Regions from separate parts of the Microlunatus sp. YIM B11417 genome, predicted to be linked through region 2. Evidence: riboswitches for the same ligand, from Rfam matches in the RefSeq annotation. Region 2 holds a riboswitch; the other holds the start of a gene.
The links. A riboswitch is a leader RNA that binds a small molecule or an ion and turns the genes downstream of it on or off. The one in region 2 is predicted to bind cobalamin.

Region 1 (3,393 bases), 820 kb from region 2:
GAGGCGATGGCCGGACTCACCGGCGCCGGCGTACCGGCCAAGCTGCTCACCGACGTGACCGACGAACGCGGCTGGTTCAAGGCCAACCCCGGCACCGTGCGCGGTCTCTGGATCCTGGCCGGCTGCGGCATCGTCGTGCTCGGCGCGATCGCGACCGCCGTCCTGGCCGCGACGATCGGCTGGGGCATCATCGGCCTCGGCATCGTCCTGCTCGGCGTGATGACCTTCGTGTTCTCCGGCCGGATGCCGGCCCGGACCGCCACCGGCACGGCGATGCTGGACCAGGCCAAGGGCTTCCGGCTGTACCTGGAGACCGCCGAGGCCGAGCAGTTGAAGTTCGAGGAGGGCGAGGACCTGTTCTCCCGCTATCTCCCGTACGCGATCGTGTTCGGGGTTGCCGACCGCTGGGCCAAGATCTTCGCCGATCTGTCCGCCCGAGGCCACGACGTGCCGCAGCCGGACTGGTATGTCGGGCCGTACGTCGGGGCCGCGGCGTTCTACGGCTCCGGCGGCTTCAGCAGCAGCCTGGACGCGTTCTCCAGCGCGAGCAGCGCCGCGATGACGGCCGCATCATCCGGGTCCGGCGGCGGCAGCGGCTTCGGCGGCGGCGGCTCGGTCGGCGGCGGGGTCGGCGGCGGCGGTGGCGGTGGCTGGTGAGTCCCGGCTCAGCCGGCCCGGAGCCGATTGCGCAGCGTGATCAACCGCTTCCGTAGCTCCGCGCGATCGCCCGGCTCGCCGAGCCGCGGATCGTAGTTCCGCAGATCCACCTCGCGGGCCAGGTCCGCCGAGCCGCCGAGGTCGTCGATCTCGCGGACCAGACCGTCCAGCTCGGCACCGAAGACCGTGAACCCGTGCACCAGGATGTCGGTCAGGGCATGATCACCGGGCTTTCCGTTGGGCATGACCCACATCATGCCGGAGCCGCGATGCCGTCGGAATAACCGTCCCACCCGTCGCGGTTGCCGATTTCCGTGAGCACCCTGACCCTTCCGAACGAACTCCGCGACCTGATCGCCGCCGGCCCGCTGGTACACCTGACCACGATCAACCCCGACGGCGGCCCGCAGGTCTCCGTCGTCTGGGCCGGTCTGGACGGCGACGACCTGGTGACGGCCCACCTCGGCCGGATCCGCAAGCTGCGCAATCTCGAGCGGGATCCGCGAGCCGTCCTGTCCTTCCTCGCCCCCGGGACGCCCGGCGAGCTGGAACACCCGTACGTCACGCTCCGGGCCCGCGGCACCGTCGTCGAGAGCGACCGTGCCTGGGATCTGCTGAACGACTGGATGAAGCTGTACGTGGGCCCGGGCCAGGAGTTCCCGGCGCCGCGAACCTCGGGCTACCTGGTCCGCTACGAGGTGGACCGGATCGGCGGCGTCGGCCCTTGGGCCGAGTGACGCGCCGGGCAACCTGGGATTCCGACTCCGGTCAGATCTGAGCGAAAGCGTCCGGCCGCGCCGCCCGAAGCCGATTGGATGCGCGGACGGGCCGAACCGGCGGAGGGCCGGGGCTGATCGTCCGCTCGGTGCGGTCGCGGCGGATGGCCCGGCGAGGCCGGCCATCCCGGCTCGGGTGCGCGCCGGGGTGGGCGCCCTGGTCGCGGATCGGGATTAGACTGACGGCCGCCAGCGGGGAGGGAATCCGGTGCGAGCCCGGAACTGCCCCGCAGCGGTGAGTGGCGACGGCGACCGCGCCGAACGCACTGGGCCTGAGCCGTGAGGCGGGCCTGGGAAGCGGCGGCCGCCGGCAGGTCGGCAACGGCCGGAACCCACGAGTCCGAAAACCTGCCGCTGGTGTCCGGGTCGCCGATCCGGGCGTCCGGCGCCGCGAGGGACGGTCCGCCGGATCCACGTCCGGCCGCACAGCGGCCGAGGTCCGGAAGGCCTTGCACCAGTGAGCATTCACGGCATCCGCGGGCGGTTGCTCGCGTTGTTGATCACCGCGAGCATGATCGGCTTGGCCGGCTGCGGTACGACAGCACCGCCGGCCCAGACGTCGTCCTCGGCGCCGGCCGGCGTCGACAGCGCCGGCTGCGTCCAGGGCTTCGATCCCGGGGCCGACTACTACCCCCAGAAGCAGCAGCTCGAGTTCGCCGAGAATTTCACGATCAGTTACCACGGGTCGTACCAGGTGGTCACGGTGAAGCAGCCGGTCGTCGGCGGCAAGCCGGAGAGCTACGTCCTGCTCCGGTGCGGAGCACCGAAGCCGGAGCTGACCGGTGACCTGGCCGGCGCGCAGGTGATCACGACGCCCGTGACGAGCCTCTTCTCGGGCTCCACGACACACCTGCCCGCCCTCGAGGCGCTCGGCAAGCTGGACACGGTGACCGGGGTCGCCGCGAAGGCGTACATCTCCTCGGAGGCGGCCAAGAAGCGGGCTTCCGGCGCCGAGGTGACCGAGTACGCGGCCGCCGGGACGCCGGACGCGGAGACGATCGTCGCCGCGAAGCCGGATGTGCTGATCACCGACGGCACCGACTCACCCGCCTATGCGACGGTCCGCGACGCCGGCATCGGAGTGCTCGGCGGCGCCGAGTTCCTGGAGACCGACCCGCTCGGCCGGGCCGAGTGGCTCAAGCTGTTCGCGGCGCTGACCGGCACCGAGGCCGAGGCCGGACCGATCTTCGACAAGATCCGCGACGACTACACCAGGACGAAGCAGCTGGTCGCCGACGCCGAACCGGTCGACCTCGTGCTCAGCCAGCCGTACCAGGGCGTCTGGTCGGTCCCGGCCGGCGGCAGCTTCGCGGGCAAGATGATCAAGGACGCTGGTGGCACCTGGCCGTGGCAGGACGACCCGTCCACCGGGTCGATCAACACCGACCTGGAGGCCGTCCTCGGCAAGTCGGGCTCGGCCAGGACCTGGATCACCACGGCCAACTGGCGGACCAAGAAGGAGGCCACCGCCGAGGAGCCGCGGCTGGCCGAGTTCACCGCGTACAAGTCGGGCAAACTCTGGGCGCCGAGCAAGCAGCTCAACGACGCCGGCGGCAACAACTACTTCGAGCTCGGCGTGCTGCGGCCCGACCTCACCCTGGCCGACCTCGTCGCGATCACCCACCCCGACCTGCTGCCCGACCACACCTTCACCTTCTACCAACCCCTCTCGTGACCGCCCCCACCCCCACGACATCCGCCGACCGGTCACCGAAGCAGCCGTTCTCGCGGCGTGTCGCCGCACCAGTGACCGGTCGGCGGAATTGGGGGGTGGGGGTGCTGATCCTGGCCGGGCTGCTGGTGCTCGCGGTCGGCGTGGTCGCGGTCGCGGCGGCGGTCGGCACGGTCAACATCCCGGTGCCGGCCGTGCTCCGGTTCCTCTTCACCGGCGATGCCGGAGACCCGACCTGGACCACGCTGCTGGACCGGGTCCGCCTCCCCCGCGTCGGTACGGCGGCGA
Region 2 (3,393 bases):
TGATCGGTCTGCCACTGCACGTCGAGCACCCGGCCGTCCGGGCCGGCGGCGCGGAGCAGTTCCACCAGTCCGACCAGCGCCGCCTTGGAGGCGTCCCGGCCGATCTCGGCGTCGTGGAACATCGACTCGCCGGCGAACAGCCCGCCCAGCCCGACCCCGTACAGACCGCCGGCCAACCGGTCGTCGGAGGTCCAGGCCTCGACCGAATGGACCACGCCGGCCCGGTGCAGCTCTGTGTAGACAGCCCGGATCTCGGCGTTGATCCAGGAGCCCTCGCGGCGCGGGTCGGCGCAGCGGTCCAGCACCGCGCTGAAGGCGGTGTCCACCCGGATCTCGTACCGCTTGAGCATCTTGCGCAGCGACCGGCTGATCCGCAGTCCGTCCAGCGGCAGGACGCCGCGCCGGACCGGGGAGAACCAGCCCATGGTGCCGCGGCCGATCGGCATCGGGAACACGCCGGAGCGATAGCCCGCGACGACCAGCCCCAGGTCGAACCCGTGCGAGTACCCGATCAGGTCCTCGTCCGGCCAGTCCGCCGGCGGACCGAACGGCGACGGCTGCATGCCCTTGATTGTGCCGCCCGGGCGCGAGCGACGCGCCATCGCCCCCGGGCACGTACGCTGGTGGTGATTTCGTGGCCCGGGAGGTCGGATGCCGTCAGCACAGGAGTTCGGTCGCAACATCGCGCGCACGCTCGAACCGATCCGGACCCAGGGTCCGCAGGCGGCGGGCGGCGTGCTGCGGCGGGTCGTCGAGGCGGCGATCGACGGGATCGGCCGGCTGCCGAGCGCCAAGCACGCGGCCGGCAAGCATCTGACCAAATGCGCCGGGTACGTCGACGACGCGATCGAGTCCGTGATCGAGTCGCACATCATGCTCGGCTCGGCGCAGGGCTTCGTCACCAACATCGGCGGGCTGGCCACGCTGCCGGTCGCGCTGCCGGCGAACCTGACCGGCGTCGCCGTGGTGCAGGTCCGGATGGTGGCCGCGATCGCCCACCTGCGCGGGTACGACCTCGACGATCCCCGGGTCCGGACGGCGTTGCTGATGTGTCTGCTCGGCGGCGAACAGGTGGCCAAGCGGATCGCCGAGGGCACGTTCCCCACCTCGCCGCTGGCCGTCGCCACCGCGCCGGTCTTCGACCCCGGCCTGGACGCCGCGGTCGCCCAGGCCGTCGTGTCCGGCCTGCTCGCCGCGGTCGGCGGCCGCAACCTCGCCCTGCTCGTGACCAAGCGGATCCCGTTGATCGGCGGCGGCGTCGGCGCCGTGATGGACGGGATGGCCACCCACCAGATCGGCAAGTACGCCAAGACCGAACTGGTCCGTCGCCGCGCCATCCGAGCCTGACCTCCGGTGATGCTCCGCCGGTTCTGAACGGCGAGATATTCCGGGCCCGGTGCGGTGCCGCGCATAGGGTGATGGTGCGGTTGGACAAGGGAACCCGGTGCGAATCCGGGACTGCCCCGCAGCGGTATCAGGGAACGATCGCCGTCATCGAGCACTGGGCCCCCGGCCTGGGAAGCGACGGCCAGTAGGTGGGTTCGCCCGCGCCCTCGAGTCCGAAGACCTGCCAGCCGTCCGCCCGGCGCCCGCCTGGCGGAGGTGACGATCTCGGAGGAAGGTCGTGCCGGAAGGTCTTCCGGTGCTGCCCGCCTCCGGCTGATCAGCAGGACTCGCGAAGGAGAGTTCTCTTCAGATGACTTCGATTGCCACGACCCACGGCTATCCACGCCAGGGCCGGCGCCGCGAACTGAAGCGCGCCATCGAACGCTATTGGAAGGGCAGGACGGATGCAGCCGCCCTGCTGGACACCGCGGCGACGCTGCGGCGGCAACGGCTGGAACGACTGCGTGACGCCGGGCTCGGCGAGGTGCCGGTCGGCGACTTCTCGCTGTACGACCACGTGCTGGACACCGCCTGGATGGTCGGCGCGATCCCGCCCCGGCACGCCGCGGCGGTGCCGGACACCACGACCGAGGCGGGCCGGCTGGACCGCTACTTCGCGATGGCCCGCGGCGACGACCGCGTGCAGCCGCTGGAGATGACCAAGTGGTTCGACACCAACTACCACTACCTGGTGCCCGAGCTGTCGGCCGGCACCGAGTTCATCCTCGACCCGACCAAGATCATCGGCGAGCTGGCCGAGGCGGCCGAGCTGGGCGTCGCGGCCCGTCCGGTGCTGGTCGGTCCGGTCACGTTCCTGCTGCTGGCCAAGTCCGCCGACGACCCGGACTTCGCGCCGATCTCCCTGCTGGACAAGCTGATTCCGGTGTACGCGGAGCTGCTCGGCCGGCTCGCCGAGGCGGGTGCGGAGTGGGTGCAACTGGACGAGCCGGTGCTGGTCACCGACCTCGAACCGGACCGGCTGGAACAGGTCCGGGAGGCCTACGCGACGCTGGCCGCGGTGCCGAACCGGCCCAAGATCATCATCGGCAGCTACTTCGACCGGCTCGGCGAGGCCGCGCCGGTGCTCGCCTCGGCTCCGGTCGAGGGGCTCGCGGTCGATCTGGTCGGCCCCGGCGCGGCCAGCCTCGACGAACTGGCCGGGCAGCCGGGCCTGGCCGGCAAGCGGCTGATCGCGGGCGTGGTCGACGGCCGCAACGTGTGGCGGACCGACCTGGCCGCGGCGCTGGGCAAGCTCGGCACGCTGCTCGGCCTGGTGGACCGGCTCGACGTGGCGTCCTCGTCGTCGCTGCTGCACGTGCCGATCGACGTCACCGACGAGCCCGACCTGGACCCGACCGTGGCCGGCTGGCTGGCGTTCGCCGACCAGAAGCTCGAGGAGCTGGCGATCCTGGCCCGGGCGCTGAACGAGGGCCGGGACGCGGTGGCCGGCGAGCTGACCGTGAACGCCACCCGGCTGGCCTCCCGCGCGTCGTCGCCGATCGTCCGTGATCAAGCGGTACGGGAGCGACTGGCCACCGTCAGCGATGATCAACTCCGGCGCCGCTCGGCGTACCCGGTCCGGGCGGAGGCGCAGCATGATCAACTCAAGCTGCCGGCGTTCCCGACCACGACGATCGGCTCGTTCCCGCAGACCACCACGCTGCGCCAGGCGCGGGCCGACCTGCGAGCGAAGAAGATCGACGACGCCGCGTACGACCAGGCGATGCGGAACGAGATCGCCGAGGTGATCAAGCTGCAGACCGAGCTCGGGGTCGACGTGCTGGTGCACGGCGAGCCGGAGCGCAACGACATGGTGCAGTACTTCGCCGATCAGCTGGTCGGGTTCCTGAGCACCCGCAACGGCTGGGTCCAGTCGTACGGGACCCGGTGCGTCCGGCCGCCGATCATCGTCGGCGACGTGGCCCGGCCGCGGCCGATGACCGTGGACTGGGCCTCGTACGCGCAGGGCCTGACCGACCGTCCGGTCAAGGGGATGCTGACCGGGCC

Region 1: it holds a riboswitch for cobalamin, as region 2 does, so the genes downstream of both, AC6CCG_RS14505 (ABC transporter substrate-binding protein) here and metE (5-methyltetrahydropteroyltriglutamate--homocysteine S-methyltransferase) in region 2, are expected to answer to the same signal.

Annotation. Positions count from the first base shown of each region.
Region 1 is NZ_JCAMPJ010000002.1:883,405-886,797, reverse strand. Features, by position in the region: gene AC6CCG_RS14520 (DUF2207 domain-containing protein) at 1-657, shown strand, start outside; gene AC6CCG_RS14515 (hypothetical protein) at 666-902, opposite strand; gene AC6CCG_RS14510 (PPOX class F420-dependent oxidoreductase) at 972-1,394, shown strand; cobalamin riboswitch at 1,600-1,803, shown strand; gene AC6CCG_RS14505 (ABC transporter substrate-binding protein) at 1,891-3,108, shown strand; gene AC6CCG_RS14500 (FecCD family ABC transporter permease) at 3,204-3,393, shown strand, end outside.
Region 2 is NZ_JCAMPJ010000002.1:62,055-65,447, reverse strand. Features, by position in the region: gene aat (leucyl/phenylalanyl-tRNA--protein transferase) at 1-563, opposite strand, end outside; gene AC6CCG_RS10425 (hypothetical protein) at 652-1,347, shown strand; cobalamin riboswitch at 1,401-1,572, shown strand; gene metE (5-methyltetrahydropteroyltriglutamate--homocysteine S-methyltransferase) at 1,697-3,393, shown strand, end outside.